DNA from 3 places in the Mycobacterium sp. IDUB_17 genome. Region 1 is predicted to be linked to each of the others. Evidence: riboswitches for the same ligand, from Rfam matches in the RefSeq annotation. Region 1 holds a riboswitch; each other region holds the start of a gene.
The links. Region 1 has a riboswitch for glycine ahead of gcvP (aminomethyl-transferring glycine dehydrogenase). Riboswitches for the same ligand answer to the same signal wherever they lie in the genome.
Positions count from the first base shown of each region.

Region 2: another riboswitch for glycine. It lies ahead of cycA (D-serine/D-alanine/glycine transporter); the one in region 1 lies ahead of gcvP (aminomethyl-transferring glycine dehydrogenase).
Region 3: another riboswitch for glycine. It lies ahead of gcvP (aminomethyl-transferring glycine dehydrogenase); the one in region 1 lies ahead of gcvP (aminomethyl-transferring glycine dehydrogenase).

Region 1 is NZ_JBVAXS010000002.1:520,606-526,019, reverse strand. It holds gene gcvT (glycine cleavage system aminomethyltransferase GcvT) at 1-564, opposite strand, end outside; gene gcvP (aminomethyl-transferring glycine dehydrogenase) at 561-3,434, opposite strand; glycine riboswitch at 3,488-3,580, opposite strand; gene speB (agmatinase) at 3,703-4,704, opposite strand; gene ACZYZ7_RS09630 (TOBE domain-containing protein) at 4,873-5,085, shown strand; gene ACZYZ7_RS09625 (TetR-like C-terminal domain-containing protein) at 5,108-5,414, shown strand, end outside.
Region 2 is NZ_JBVAXS010000001.1:1,335,050-1,340,463, reverse strand. It holds gene ACZYZ7_RS06425 (TfoX/Sxy family protein) at 1-22, opposite strand, end outside; gene ACZYZ7_RS06420 (nitroreductase/quinone reductase family protein) at 24-413, opposite strand; gene cycA (D-serine/D-alanine/glycine transporter) at 433-1,899, opposite strand; glycine riboswitch at 2,061-2,159, opposite strand; gene lon (endopeptidase La) at 2,334-4,658, opposite strand; gene ACZYZ7_RS06405 (VC0807 family protein) at 4,687-5,325, opposite strand.
Region 3 is NZ_JBVAXS010000001.1:1,385,773-1,391,186, reverse strand. It holds gene garA (glycogen accumulation regulator GarA) at 1-155, shown strand, start outside; gene ftsR (transcriptional regulator FtsR) at 159-911, shown strand; gene ACZYZ7_RS06650 (bifunctional nuclease family protein) at 1,035-1,529, shown strand; gene ACZYZ7_RS06645 (MerR family transcriptional regulator) at 1,785-2,405, shown strand; glycine riboswitch at 2,512-2,610, shown strand; gene gcvP (aminomethyl-transferring glycine dehydrogenase) at 2,764-5,414, shown strand, end outside.

The DNA of each region.
Region 1 (5,414 bases):
GATGCCGCCGACCTGTGCCGCGGTCACCGCGTAGTACTTGAGGTGCGCGACCAGTTCCAGCTGCTCGTCCGGCACCAGTGAGCTCACGATGCCTTCCGCTGCGGGCCCCTGAACTGCGATCAGTGCGGTACTGGTGGACTGGTCGTCGACGTCGGCGTCGAATTGTGCCGCGCGTCCGGCCAATTCGCGTGCCACGGTCGGGGCGTTCGCGGCGTTGGCGACCACCAGGAAGCGGTCGTCGCCGAGCCGGTACACCACCAGATCGTCGATCACCCCGCCGTCGGCGTCGCACATGAGCGAGTACTTGGCCCGGCCGATAACGATCTTGGACGCCTCGCCGACCAGCGCGAAGTCCAGCGCCTCGGCGGCCTGGGGTCCGGTGACGGAGATTTCGCCCATGTGGGACAGGTCGAACAGCCCGGCAGTCTCACGGACCGCCTTGTGCTCGGCCAGTTCACTGCCGTACTTCAGCGGCATTGCCCACCCGGCGAAGTCGGTGAATGCGGCGCCCAGCCCCCGATGTTCGTCGAGCAGCGGGGAAGCCGGGGTGTTGTTGTCGGTCATGCAAAAACCTCCTGAAGGCTCTCGGCGATGTCGGTCTGGAACGCCTCGGGTGCAGGGCACGAGCAGGCGAGATTGCGGTCGCCGTGCACGCCGTCGATGCGGCGAACCGGTGGCCAGTACTTGTTGAGCCGCAGGGAGGCAACGGGATACGCCGCGTACTGCCTGCTGTAGGGCAGGCCCCACTCGGCGTCGGTGACCTGTTCTGCGGTGTGCGGGGCCTGCCGCAGCGGGCTGTCCTCGAGCGCCCACTCCCCCGAGCCGACGCGGCTGATCTCGTCGTGGATGCTGATCATCGCCGCGATGAACCGGTCCAGTTCGGCCAGGTCCTCGGATTCGGTGGGCTCCACCATGAGCGTTCCGCTGACGGGGAAGGACAGTGTCGGAGCGTGGAAACCGTAGTCGATCAACCGCTTTGCGACGTCCTCCGCGGTCACTCCGGTGCGCTTGGTGATCTCCCGGAGGTCGAGGATGCACTCGTGCGCGACCAACCCGGTCTCCCCGGTGTAGAGCACCGGGTAATGCCCGGTCAACGACTTCGCGAGGTAGTTGGCGCCCAGCACCGCGGCCTTGGTGGCCGCGGTCAATCCGTCCGGACCCATCAGCGCCAGGTAGGCCCAGGTGATCGGCAGAATGCCGGCCGAACCGTAGTTGGCCGCCGAAACCGGCGCCGGGCCGTCCTGCAGCGGGTCGCCGGGCAGGAACGGTGCCAGGTGGGCGCGGACCGCGACGGGCCCGACGCCCGGGCCACCGCCACCGTGCGGGATGCAGAACGTCTTGTGCAGGTTGAGATGTGAGACGTCGCCGCCGAACTCGCCCGGTTTGGCCAGCCCCACCAGTGCGTTCAGGTTGGCGCCGTCGACGTAGACCTGCCCGCCGGCGCGGTGGACGAGATCACACACGGTGCGGACATCGGTTTCGTACACACCGTGGGTGGACGGGTAGGTGAGCATGATCGCCGCGACCTGTCCGTCGTGGCCGGCCAGCTTGGCCTCCAGGTCATCGTGGTCGATGTTGCCGTTGGCGGCCGTCTTCACCACGACCACCCGCATCCCGGCCAGGACCGCCGAGGCCGCATTGGTGCCGTGTGCGGACTGCGGGATGAGGCAGACGTCGCGGTGGTCCTCGCCGCGCGACCGGTGGTAGCCGTTGATCGCCAGCAGGCCGGCGAGCTCACCCTGAGATCCGGCGTTGGGCTGCAACGAAACCCGGTCGTAGCCGGTGATCTCGGCCAGCCAGGTTTCCAGGTTGCCGATCAGCTCGACGTAACCCGCGGTCTGCTCGGCCGGCGCGTACGGGTGGATACCGGCGAACCCGGGCCAGCTGATCGGCTCCATCTCGGCAGCGGCGTTGAGCTTCATGGTGCAGGATCCGAGCGGAATCATGGTGCGGTCCAGTGCCAGATCCCGGTCCGAGAGCTCCCGCAGGAAACGCAGCATCGCCGTTTCCGACCGGTGCGAATGAAACACGGGGTGCTGCAGGTACTCCGAGGTGCGCAGCAGGTCGGCGGGCAGCGCGAACAGATGATCGGCGGCTGCCGGCGATGCACCGAACACGTCGAGCACGCGCCCGACGACCTCGTCGGTGGTGCACTCGTCGCAGGAGATGCCGACGTGGTCGGCGTCGACCAGCCGCAGGTTGATACCGACCCGGTCGGCCGCCGCCACGATCTCGTGAGCGGTGCCCGGGGCACGCACCAGCACGGTGTCGAAGAACCCGTCGTGGACGATCTCGCGACCGGCGGCCCGCAGGCCGTCGGCCAGCGCGGCGGCGTGCTGGTGGACGCGGGTTGCGATGGCGCGCAACCCTTCCGGTCCGTGGTAGGCGGCATACATGGCGGCGACGTTGGCCAGCAATGCCTGCGCGGTGCAGATGTTGCTGGTCGCCTTGTCGCGGCGGATGTGCTGCTCACGGGTCTGCAGTGCCAGCCGGTAGGCGGGCTTGCCGTCGACATCGACCGATACGCCGACCAGGCGGCCGGGCAGCATGCGCTCCAAACCGGACCGCACCGCCATGTACCCGGCGTGGGGACCGCCGAAGAACAGCGGCACGCCGAATCGCTGAGCCGAGCCGACCGCGATGTCCGCGCCCTGCTCGCCGGGGGCCGTGATCAGGGTCAGCGACAGCAGGTCGGCGGCGACCGTGGTGAGCATGCCGCGTTCGCCCGCCGCGGCGATGAGCGGGGCGAGGTCACGGACCAGTCCGCTCGCACCCGGGGATTGGAAGACCACACCGAAGGCGTCACCGTCCGGCAGCGCCTCGGTCAGATCGGCGACCACGACCTCGATGCCGACGGCCTCGGCCCGCCCGCGCACCACCGCGAGCGTCTGCGGCAGGCAATCTGCGTCCAGAACCACACGGTTGGACGACACGGACTTGTTGGCCCGCCGCATCAACAGCATCGCCTCCACCACCGCGGTGGCCTCATCCAGCAGCGATGCACCGGCCACCGGCAACGCGGTGAGGTCTTCGATCAACGTCTGGAAGGTGAGCAGCGCCTGCAGTCGGCCCTGCGAGATCTCCGGCTGGTACGGCGTGTAGGCGGTGTACCAGGCAGGCGACTCGAGCATGTTGCGGCGCAGGACAGCGGGAGTGATGGTGTCGGAATACCCCAGACCGATCATCTGAATCCGCTGTTGATTGCGGTCGGCCAGCTCGCGCAGCGCCGCGAGCACCTGCTGTTCGGACCGCGCGGCGGGCAGCCGCAAGTCTTCGGGGCAGCGGATCTGCTGCGGCACCGCGCTGTCGATCAACTCATCGGTGGTTGCGAACCCGAGAACATCCAGCATGTGCCGCTCGCCCACACGGTCGGGGCCGATGTGTCGGTCGCGAAAAGAGTTGTCGTCGTTGACAATTGCGGTGCACTCAGGCATGAGGTGACTCCGGTTTCGGGCATCGCGATTACACGATGCGTCGTGAAGTGACACCTCCCCGCTCTGTCCTGAAACCTGAGAGCTTTAGCGCGTTGCGCTTGTCCCCTTCGGTAAGCGCGATAGCGCTGTTCTCCAGAGTTGTCTCGACACTGCGGTATTGGGCCTGAGAGATTCCCGGGGAGGAGTTGCTCCTACGGCGCCTCCGGAATCGGAGGTTCTCCCACAATGCGTCAACGACGTATTGAGTTATGTGACGGATGCTACTCGATTACGGCGCTGTGGCCGCAACTTCTCCGTTGACGGGCAGATTTGACACCCGTCCAGCGACCATGAGCGACACGATGTCGAACACCACGGTGGCCGCTGCCACGGTCGTGATCTCGGCATGGTCGTAGGCGGGGGCCACCTCGACGACGTCGGCGCCGACGATGTTGAGCCCGGACATCTTGCGCAGCATCTTCAGCAGTTCGCGCGAGGTGAGGCCACCGGCTTCGGGAGTGCCGGTGCCCGGGGCGAAGGCCGGGTCGAGCACGTCGATGTCGATCGACAGGTACACCGGGAGGTCGTCGACCCGGCGGCGCACCACATCGACGGCCGCGTCCGTGCCGATCACGTCGAGGTCACCGGCCCGGATGATCTTGAACCCCATGCGGGCGTCGTCGTCGAGGTCGATCTGGTCGTAGATCGGGCCGCGGATGCCGACGTGGATCGAGTGATCCTCGATGAGCAGCCCTTCCTCGAACGCCCGCCGGAAGATCGTGCCGTGGGTGACCGGGGCGTTGAAGTAGGTGTCCCAGGTATCCAGGTGGGCGTCGAAGTGGACCAGCGCGACGGGACCGTGCTTGGCGTGCAGAGCACGCAGGTTCGGCAGCGCGATGGTGTGGTCACCGCCGATCGACACGATCCGGCGGTCGCCGCCGGCCAGGATGTCGGAGGCATGATCCTGGATCTGCTGGCAGGCCTCGGCGATGTTGTACGGCGTGACCGCGACGTCGCCTGCGTCGACCACCTGCACATGGTCGAGCGGCGCGACGCCGAGTTCGACGTGATAGCCGGGGCGAAGCGTGCGCGCAGCCTGGCGGACGGCCATCGGACCGAACCGGGCACCGGGCCGGTAGGAAGTGCCGCCGTCGAAGGGCACGCCGAGGATCGCGATGTCATAGTCGGACACCTCGTGGATGTCGGCGATCCGGGCGAAGGTGCCCTTCCCGGCGTAGCGGGGGACCTTGGTGGCGGGCAGTGCGCCGATGATGCCGTTCTGCGTGCTCATCTGTGGTTTCCAGCCTTTCGACTCGCCGGTTTGTTGAGAGTCAGCATCACTCCCGGCGCACACCCGTAGCGAGCAGATAATGCCCAAACACTGACGAGTCCCTTTGAGCAATTGCACAATCACTATCGTCAGAGCCGCACGTCAGCCATTGATCGATGGAGGTCCGCGATGCGTCTGTCCACCCGTAACCAGCTCACCGGCACGGTCACCGAGGTCACGATCGGCGCCGTCATGGCGACCGTGAAGGTCAAGCTCGACGGCGGTGACCAGATCGTCACGGCCTCCATCACGAAGGAAGCCGTCGAGGAGCTGGGCCTGGCACCGGGCACCGCGACGACGGTGCTGGTCAAGTCCACCGAGGTGATGCTCGGCGTCGACTGACGTCGGGGCATTCGGAACCATGATGGCCGAGGCACTGCCACTGCCCGATACCGGCAGCACCTCAGTCGATCTCACCGAGCAAGTGGTACGCGTGTCGGCGTTCTACGCCAGTGCCCGCGGTGAAGTATTCGCCCAGCTGCTTGCGGCGTGCGTCGAAGATCAAACGGGCGCAGCGTATTTCTGCGAGTACTTCCTCGGTGGCCGACGCGCGGCGATCACCGAACTGTGGCAGCGCGGGGTGGAGCGCGGCGACGCCGACGCGGACATCGCGATCGATGACGTCATCGACATCCTGTTCGGGCCGCTCATCTTCCGCCGCATGACGGGGC
Region 2 (5,414 bases), on a different contig from region 1:
CCAGGTCCGGATCGAAGGCCATGTCAGTCGAGGTCGATGCGGAGGGTCAGCAGGTCGCTGCCCACGGCGCGGACCACCGCGCTGTTGAGCGTCGGCAGCTCCTTCAGCCGCGCGGCCGGGTCGTCGACGGGCAGCAGGTGCGCCGTCCCGGTCCGCCAGTGACCGTTGATCCGGAGCCGCACAGCAGGATTGGCCTTGATGTTCAGCACGTAGTGGGATCGCTCGCCGTGCTCGGAGACCATCCAGAACTGATCGCCGATCACCCGGCCGCCCACAGCGGTATGCCGTGGTTCGCCGGATTTGCGGCCAATGGTCTCCAGCATGGTGACGGGCAGTTGACGGCCGACCGGATTGACGAACCGGCGTTGGGCGCCATGGACGATGCGTCGCTTCAGATCACGAAGATCCACCATGGCGCCACCCTACCGAGCGTCAGTCGGAATCCGTGGACTCCAGCTCGGCGCGGAACTTGGCTTCGCGGGCCAGATGTTGCGGGCGACGCCGTAGCACCAGCCAGGCGATACCCAGGACCAGGAACCACACCGGCGTCACCAGCTCGGCCTGCAGGGTGTCTTCCTTCAACGCGAACGCCACGATCAGGAAGGCGAAGAAAGCCAGGACGACGTAGCACATCACGACGCCGCCGGGCATCTTGAACTTCGAGGCCTCGTGCAGTTCCGGCCGGCGTTTCCGGTACACGAGATAGCTGACCAGGATGACCGACCAGACGAAGATGAAGCACAGCGACGAGATGGTCGTGACCAACGTGAAGGCCGCGACGATCGAGTCGCCGGCCACGACCATGACCACACCCGACAGCAGAAACACCCCGGACAGGAACAATGCGTTTGCGGGCACGCGCCGCGAGGTGAGCCGGCCGAACAGACTCGGCGCGTCACCTTCAGTGGCCAGGCCGTAGACCATCCGGGAGGTCGAATAGATGCCGGAGTTGGCCGACGACGTCGCCGAGGTCAGCACCACGAAGTTGACCACCGATGCCGCGATGCCCAGGCCTGCGAGGCTGAACATGGCCACGAACGGGCTGAGTTTGGGATCGATCTCGCGCCACGGCGTGACCGCGATGATGACGGTCAGGGCGACGACGTAGAAGAGCATGACGCGTACGGGGATCGAATTGATCGCCTTGGGCAGGTTGCGTTCGGGGTCCTTGGCCTCGGCCGCGGTGGTGCCCACCAATTCGATTCCGACGAACGCGAAGGTGGCGATCTGGAAGCCTGCCACGAATCCCATTGGGCCGGTGGGGAAGAACCCGCCGTCGTTCCACAGATTGGCGAACGAGGCCTGGGCGCCGGTGGGCGCTTCGAAACTGGTGAAGATCATGACAAGGCCGATGACGATCAACGTCACGATCGCGATGATCTTGATCAGGGCGAACCAGAACTCGGTCTCACCGAAGGCTCGCACAGTAGGCAGATTCAGACCGATCAGCACCACGACCGTCGCGAGTGCCGGTATCCACAGCGGGAGATCGGGCCACCAGAAGGCCACATACCCGGCGATCACCACGACGTCGGCAACGCCCGTGACGATCCAGCAGAACCAGTACGTCCAGCCGGTGAAGAAGCCGGCCCACGGGCCGAGCAGGTCGGCGGCGAAGTCGGCGAAGGACTTGTAATGCAGGTTGGACAGCAGCAGCTCGCCCATGGCCCGCATCACGAAGAACAGCATGAAGCCGATGATCATGTAGACGAAGAGGACCGACGGGCCGGCCAGCGAGATGGTCTTGCCGGACCCCATGAACAGGCCCGTTCCGATCGCACCGCCGATCGCGATCAGCTGGATGTGCCGGTTGGACAGCTGGCGCGAGAGGTGTTGTGGCTCGCCGGACGATGCCGGCGATTCCGCTGAATCAGCGGACAGATCACTGGATTGGGACATAACAACCTAAGGATCTCAGGCCCCATGGGGCGCGCGGACTGCGGGCGCCTCCCCGCTCTGTCGTTTTGAACCTGAGAGTTTTCACGAACCGCCGCTATCGGCGCTTCACCTGCCCCTTCGGTGAGCCGGTCCTGGACTGGCCGACTGCTTTCCAGAGGTGCCTAGTCGCGGCGATACGGGGGCCTGAGAGATTCCTGGGGAGGATTTGCTCCTGCGGCGCCCGCCGGCTGGATGGGGCGGGACTCTCCCGCCGCGACTCAACGGCATCTTGAGTTGTGGGCCACCCCGAACCCGGAGTGTGCCGCGCGTCACGTTAGCAGCCGAGTGCGGAATGCGCACCCCCCTGGTCAAGCCCTGCCCGCCGAGCGACCGTGTCTGTACGGTGACCGGCAGTCACCTGCGCACATTCACGGTCGCCCGAGCGGTGGCCGTCCTTACGCGGCGGCTGTCGCGAGCTCGGCAGCCGGCTCCAGCGCCGCCGCGATGATGTCAGCCACGTCGGTCATGGGCCTGACCTCCAGCGCATCGAGCACCTCGGCCGGCACGTCGTCCAGGTCGGGCTCGTTGCGCACCGGGATGAACACCGTCTTCAGACCGGCTCGCTGTGCCGCGAGCAGCTTCTGCTTGACGCCGCCGATCGGCAGCACCCGGCCGTTCAGCGTGACCTCACCGGTCATGCCGACATCGCCGCGCACCTGCCGGCCGGTCGCCATCGACACCAGTGCCGTCACCATCGTGACGCCGGCCGAGGGACCGTCCTTCGGCACCGCGCCCGCGGGGACGTGCACGTGGATCTGGCGGTCCAGCGTCTTGGGGTCGACACCCAACTGCTCGGCGTGGGCCCGCACATAGGACAGCGCGATCTGTGCCGACTCCTTCATGACGTCACCCAATTGACCGGTCAGCTTCAGACCCGGTTCGCCGTCGTTCCCGTTGGCCTCGATGTAGAGCACATCGCCGCCCAGGCCCGTGACGGCCAGGCCGGTCGCCACGCCGGGCACCGCGGTGCGTTCGTCGGATTCCGGTGTGAATCGCGGACGGCCCAGGTACTCAACGAGATCCGGCTCATCGATGACGACCGGAGCGGCCGTCGAGTCCAACTTGGTCGTGACCTTGCGCAGCGCCTTGGCCAGCAGCCGTTCGAACTGCCGCACGCCCGGCTCGCGGGTGTAGTCCGCGGCGATCTTGCGCAGTGCCGCGTCCGTCACGCTCACCTCGGAGTCGGTCAGCGCCGCACGCTCGGCCTGCCGGGGCAGCAGGTAGTCACGCGCGATGGCGACCTTGTCGTCCTCGGTGTAGCCGTCGATCTGCACCAACTCCATCCGGTCCAGCAGGGCCGACGGGATGTTCTCGATGACGTTGGCTGTCGCCAGGAACACCACATCCGACAGGTCCAGGTCCAGATCCAGGTAGTGGTCGCGGAACGTGTGGTTCTGCGCCGGGTCCAGTACCTCCAGCAGGGCGGCCGACGGATCGCCGCGGTAGTCCGAGCCCACCTTGTCGATCTCGTCCAGCAGCACAACGGGATTCATCGAACCTGCCTCACCGATGGCCCGCACGATGCGGCCGGGCAGCGCGCCGACGTAGGTACGCCGGTGGCCACGGATCTCGGCCTCGTCACGCACGCCGCCCAGGGCGACGCGCACGAACTTGCGGCCCAGCGCGCGGGCGACGGACTCGCCCAGCGAGGTCTTGCCGACCCCGGGCGGCCCGGCCAGCACCATCACGGCGCCCGAACCGCGCCCACCGACGACGGCCATGCTGCGCTGCGCACGACGGGCTCGCACGGCCAGGTACTCGACGATGCGGTCTTTGACGTCGTCCAGACCGTGGTGGTCGGCGTCCAGGATCTCGCGGGCACCCTTGAGATCGGTCGAGTCCTCGGTGCGCACGTTCCACGGCAGTTCCAGCACGGTGTCCAGCCAGGTGCGGATCCAGCCGCCCTCGGGGCTCTGCTCGCTGGAGCGTTCCAGCTTGCCGACCTCGCGCAGCGCGGCCTCGCGAACCTTCTCGGGCAGGTCGGCGGCCTCCACCCGGGCCCGGTAATCATCGGACCCTTCCGGTTCACCCTCGCCCAGTTCCTTGCGGATGGCGTTCAACTGCTGGCGCAGCAGGAATTCCTTCTGCTGCTTGTCCATCCCGGCCCGGACGTCCTCGGCGATCTTGTCGTTGACCTCGACCTCGGCCAGGTGCTCGCCGGTCCAGTCGATCAGCAGACGGAGCCGGCGACCCACATCTGAGGTCTCCAGCAGCTCACGCTTCTGCACGTCGGTCAGGTACGAGGCGTAACCGGCCGTGTCGGCCAATGCGGACGGGTCGGTGATCTTGTTGACCACGTCGACGATCTGCCAGGCCTCGCGCCGCTGCAGCATGGCCAGCAGCAGCTTCTTGTATTCGGCAGCCAAGGCCTTGGTCTCGTCGGTCGCCGATTCGGGCTCGGCGGCTTCCTCCACCTCGACCCACAGGGCTGCGCCCGGTCCGGTGGTTCCGGAACCGATGTGGGCACGGCGCTCACCGCGGACGACGGCGGCTTCCGCACCGCCGGGCATGCGCCCGACCTGCACGATCGACGCGATCACACCGTGAGTGGGGTAGCGGTCGTCCAGGCGCGGGGCGATCAGCAGCTTGCCGGATTCGCTGGCCTGGGCGGCGTCGACCGCCGCACGGGCAGCGTCGTCGAGTTCGACGGGCACCACCATTCCGGGCAGGACGATCGGTTCGCTCAGGAACAGGATGGGCACTGCGTTTGATTGGGACATCAAACCTCCAAAGTTCAGTCTGATGCGCTCAACCTTGGCGGGCTCCCGTTTGTTCCCGGAGGAGTTCCCCCTTGGCCCTGGCCCGCTTGGCCACCACGACAGTCGCCGCCATCAGCAGGGCCGTGAAACCCAGCGAGACGACCGTGTTCACGCCATTCGCGACGTCTATGGCCAGGGAGAAGATGATCGCCAGGCTGATCAACATCCCGATCAGCAAGCCGATGCCCCACATCGCTGAGAGCGAAACGTGGACCCGGTGCCTGAACGCCGCCTCGCCGGGTTCGGGAGCCTCGTCGGAGGCGAAGCGGACCCGTTCGGCGACGATCTGGGTCAGCGGTTTGCCGATGAAACAACTGCCGAGGAAAACCAGAGCGCCGATGCCGCCGACGAGGGTGTTGCCCGCCATCAGCATCCGGGCGTCCGAGGTGGCCAGGCCCACCGCGAGGCTCAGACCGAAGCTGAGCATCAGGTAGCCCGCGAATGGATCGAGCCGGCGAGCCTTGATCGCGTCATAGGCGACCTTGATTCCCGCGACCACGGTCGCCGTCAGCAGTGCGGCGTACTCGGAGATGCCCGCGGCGCGCAGCCCGTAGTAGGCGATCAGTGGAGGGGCGACATCAAAGAGGATGCCCCGCATCACGGGGCGCAGTGAGTGATCTTGGCTCACCACCACGAAGATATGGACACACCCTGTGAACTGTCTGTGCGCTTTGGGGAACGGTGGATCGGTTTCGCGACCACTTCGGAATGTTTTCG
Region 3 (5,414 bases), on a different contig from region 1:
TTGTCGACGTCGGCAGCCTCAACGGAACTTACGTCAACCGCGAGCCGGTCGATTCGGCCGTACTCGCCAATGGTGACGAAGTGCAGATCGGGAAGTTCCGCCTGGTGTTCCTGACGGGCCCTCGTTCTGACGACGACAGCGGCCAGACCAGCTAGCCGATGACTGCCCCCGACAGACCTGCACTGGCCGGGATGTCGATCGGCGCAGTGCTGGACCTGCTCCGGGGCGACTTTCCGGACATCAGCATCTCCAAGATTCGGTTCCTTGAGGCCGAGGGGCTGGTGACGCCGCAGCGGACGGCGTCGGGGTACCGGCGGTTCACTGCGTACGACTGTGCGCGGTTGCGATTCATCCTGACCGCGCAGCGTGACCAGTATCTGCCGTTGAAGGTGATCAAGGCGCAGCTGGACGCGCTACCCGACGGGGAGCTGCCTCAGGCGGGATCCACCTACGGGGTACCGCGTCTGGTGCCGGTATCCGGTGATGGCGCCGATGCGGCCGGGTCCGGGGCTGCCGTCGTCGCGGCGGTGGCGCCGACCCATGTACGGCTGTCCCGCGAAGACCTGTTGGCCCGGTCGGGCATCGACGATGAGACGCTGGGGGCGCTGGTCCGCAACGGCATCATCATCGCCGGGCCCGCCGGGTTTTTCGATGAACATTCCGTGGTGATCGCCCAGTGTGCGCGGGCCCTGGGCGACTACGGCGTCGAGCCCCGACACCTGCGGGCATTCCGCTCCGCGGCCGACCGGCAATCCGATCTGATCGCCCAGATCGCAGGCCCAGTGGGCAAGGCGGGCAAGGCCGGAGCCCGCGACCGAGCCGACGATCTGGCTCGTGAAGTGGCCGCCTTGGCCATCACTTTGCACACGTCTCTGATCAAGTCCGCCGTACGCGACGTTCTGGATCGCTGAGGACTAGACTCGTTTCGACGGCCAGTTCGTCTAAGTCGGGACCCCTGGCGATCGGTAACTGGCGGACTGCGCGACGGACGAAGATTCGACGAAACGGCACGGCGGTGCGGAGGGCAGGCACAGATGGCTGAGGTTCGCGTGGTCGGCATTCGGGTGGAGCAACCGCAGAACCAACCCGTGTTGCTTTTGCGGGAGTCCAACGGTGACCGTTACCTACCGATCTGGATCGGGCAGTCGGAGGCCGCCGCGATCGCGCTGGAACAGCAGGGTGTCGAACCCACCCGGCCTCTCACTCACGACCTGATCCGAGATGTCATTGCCGCCCTTGGGCATTCGCTCAAGGAGGTGCGGATCGTGGACCTGCAGGAAGGCACCTTCTACGCCGACCTGATCTTCGACCGTGACATCAAGGTCTCGGCCAGGCCGTCGGACTCGGTGGCGATCGCCCTGCGCGTCGGCGTGCCGATCTACGTGGAGGAAGCGGTGCTTGCCGAGGCCGGCCTGCTGATTCCCGACGAGAACGACGAAGAAGCCGCAGGCACCGTCCGTGAGGACGAGGTGGAGAAGTTCAAGGAGTTCCTGGACAGCGTTTCGCCGGACGACTTCAAGGCGACATGACCGTCCCGCCCCCCGCTGCGCGGCCGCAGATCACGGATACGTCTCAAGTGCGCATACCGGTGTCAACACGCGGCGCGGGAGACAATCCGGCGGGAATTCGGGCGCCATACTTTCTTCGCAGCGGGCAATCAGGGCCCGGCGGGAAGCGTATGCTCGACACATTCGAGCTCGCAGCAAACCGTCGCGGCAGAGATCGCCGCGTTGCAGGACATAGGAGTACGGTGCGTGCGAGTTCGAACGGCGAGAGGATTCACAGTGGGTGACACGCCACGGCAGGAAGAGCTGGATCTGACCACCGGGAGCGGCGCGGAGCCGCCCGTCAGGCCATCTGGCGAACCCGTGCAGGGAGGCCTGTTCCCCGACGATTCGGTGCCCGACGAACTGGTCGGTTACCGCGGTCCCAGTGCATGCCAGATCGCCGGTATCACCTACCGGCAGCTCGATTACTGGGCCCGCACCTCCCTGGTGGTTCCCTCGATCCGCGGCGCGGCCGGCTCGGGCAGCCAGCGCCTGTATTCGTTCAAGGACGTCCTGGTCCTCAAGATCGTCAAGCGGTTGCTGGACACCGGTATCTCGTTGCACAACATCCGGGTCGCGGTCGACCACCTACGTCAGCGGGGCGTGCAGGATCTGGCCAACATCACCCTGTTCTCCGACGGCACCACGGTCTATGAGTGCACCTCGGCCGAAGAGGTTGTCGATCTGCTGCAGGGCGGCCAGGGCGTGTTCGGCATCGCGGTATCCGGCGCCATGCGTGAGTTGACCGGCACCATCGCCGACTTCCCGGGCGAGCGTGCCGACGGCGGCGAGTCCATCGCATCACCCGAGGATGAGTTGGCGTCGCGCCGCAAAAGCCGCGACCGCAAGATCGGCTGATCTCCCCTCGCGAACAGACACCTAGCTGCCCCGCATCCAGCGATGTGGGGCAGCTGCGCGTCTGTTCGCGGGCATAGGTGAGCGGCCGGTAGAATTATCGACGCATCGCCCTCGTGCGGGAGAGTTTCGTGACAGCCAGCCACGGACGCCGAAGGAGCAATACCTCTCCGTCAACCTCTCAGGCACCCAGGACCGCGCCAGGCCCCGATGCCTCTGGAAAGTGGTGCCCATCGGGTACCCGCCCATGGGGAAAAGTCCTGTACCGGGGCTGAATCTCTCAGGCGCCCGGACCGGGTCGACGACAGAGGGAGAGGGACTGCTACGACGTCTGAGCACGTCTGCGCCTCAGGAGAGTGTCGTGTCCGACCAGCATCAATCGCGTTTCGCCGATCGTCACATCGGCCCGGACGCCTCCGCCGTCAGCACCATGCTCGACGTGATCGGCGTGGCCTCCCTCGACGAGCTCGCCGCCAAGGCGCTTCCGGCAGGCATCCTCGACGCGCTGTCCTCCGGTGGTGTCGCCCCGGGCCTGGAGGGTCTGCCCGCGCCGGCCACCGAAGAGGAGTCGCTGGCCGAGTTGCGCGCGTTGGCCGACTCCAATACGACCGCGGTCTCGATGATCGGCCAGGGCTACTTCGACACCTTCACGCCCGCTGTGCTGCGGCGCAACATTCTTGAGAACCCCGCCTGGTACACCGCGTACACGCCGTATCAGCCCGAGATCAGCCAGGGCCGCCTCGAGGCGCTGCTGAACTTCCAGACCATGGTGTCGGATCTGACCGGACTCGAGGTGGCGAACGCCTCGATGCTCGACGAGGGCACCGCCGCGGCCGAGGCCATGACGCTGATGCACCGCGCGACCAAGTCGAAGGCGAATCGACTGCTGGTCGACACCGACGTGTATGCGCAGACCGCGGCCGTGCTGGCCACCCGTGCGGAGCCGCTCGGCATCGAGATCGTCACGGCCGATCTGCGCCAGGGACTTCCGGACGGCGAGTTCTTCGGCGTCATCGTGCAACTGCCGGGAGCGAGCGGACGTGTCGATGACTGGGCTGGACTGATCAGTGCGGCCCACGAGCGGGACGCGCTCGTCGCCGTCGGCGCCGATCTGCTCGCGCTGACCGTGATCACCCCGCCGGGGGAGATCGGGGCCGACGTGGCCTTCGGAACCAGCCAACGGTTCGGTGTGCCAATGGGATTCGGCGGTCCGCACGCCGGTTATCTCGCCGTGCACGCCAAGCACGCCCGGCAGCTTCCGGGCCGGTTGGTCGGCGTGTCCGTCGACGCGGACGGGGCCCCGGCGTACCGCCTGGCGCTGCAGACTCGTGAGCAGCACATCCGCCGGGACAAGGCGACCAGCAACATCTGTACCGCGCAGGTGCTGCTGGCGGTGATGGCCGCGATGTACGCCAGCTATCACGGTGCACCGGGTTTGACCGCCATCGCCCGCCGCGTGCACGGTCATGCCTCAGCCATCGCGGGCGCGCTCGGAGACGCGTTGGTGCACGACAAGTACTTCGACACCGTGCTGGCCCGGGTTCCCGGACGCGCCGACGACGTGATCGCCGCGGCCAAGGCCAAGGGGATCAACCTGTGGCGCGTCGACGCCGACCACGTGTCCGTGTCCTGCGACGAGGCGACCACCGGTGCGCATGTGGCTGCGGTCGTGGAGGCGTTCGAGGTTTCGCCCGCCGCTCCGGTGTCCGCCGGCATCCTGACGCGAACCTCCGAGTTCCTGACTCATCCGGCATTCAACTCCTACCGCACCGAGACCGAGATGATGCGCTACCTCCGGTCGCTGGCGGACAAGGATATTGCCTTGGACCGCAGCATGATTCCGCTGGGCTCCTGCACGATGAAGCTCAACGCGGCCGCAGAGATGGAGCCGATCACCTGGCCCGAATTCGGCCGTCAGCACCCATTCGCACCGGCGTCGGACAACCCGGGGCTGCGCAAACTGATCGCCGATCTGCAGGACTGGCTCACCGGGATCACCGGCTACGACCAGATTTCGTTGCAGCCCAACGCCGGTTCGCAAGGTGAGTACGCCGGACTCCTGGCGATCAAGGCCTACCACGTCTCCCGCGGTGACGTCGACCGTGACCTCTGCCTGATCCCGTCGAGCGCACACGGCACCAACGCGGCCTCGGCGGCACTGGCCGGGATGCGGGTCGTGGTGGTCGCCTGTCGCGAGAACGGCGACGTCGACCTCGACGACCTGCGCGCGAAGATTGCCGAACATGCGGATCGCGTTGCGGCGCTGATGATCACCTACCCGTCGACGCACGGGGTGTACGAGCACGACGTCGCCGACATCTGCGCGGCGGTGCACGACGTGGGCGGCCAGGTCTATGTGGACGGCGCGAACCTCAACGCGCTGGTCGGGTTGGCCCGGCCGGGCCGATTCGGCGGTGACGTCAGCCACCTCAACCTGCACAAGACGTTCTGTATCCCGCACGGCGGTGGCGGCCCGGGGGTCGGGCCGGTCGCGGTTCGATCCCATCTGGCTCCCTTCCTGCCGGGCCATCCGCTCGCGGACGAACTGCCCGATGAGCACACGGTCTCGGCCGCCCCGTACGGGTCGGCGTCGATCCTCCCGATCACCTGGGCCTACATCCGGATGATGGGTGCCGACGGCCTGCGGGAGGCGACTCTGACTGCGATCGCGTCAGCCAACTACGTGGCCCGCCGGCTCGACGAGTACTACCCGGTGCTCTACACCGGCGAGAACGGCATGGTCGCCCACGAGTGCATCCTGGACCTCCGCGGGATCACCAAGGACACCGGCGTGACCGTCGACGATGTGGCAAAGCGCCTCGCGGACTACGGATTCCATGCACCGACCATGAGCTTCCCGGTGGCCGGCACGTTGATGGTCGAGCCGACCGAGAGTGAGAGCCTGACCGAGGTCGACGCGTTCTGCGACGCGATGATCGCGATTCGCGCCGAGATCGACCGGGTCGGTTCGGGGGAGTGGCCGGTGGATGACAACCCGCTGCGCGGCGCTCC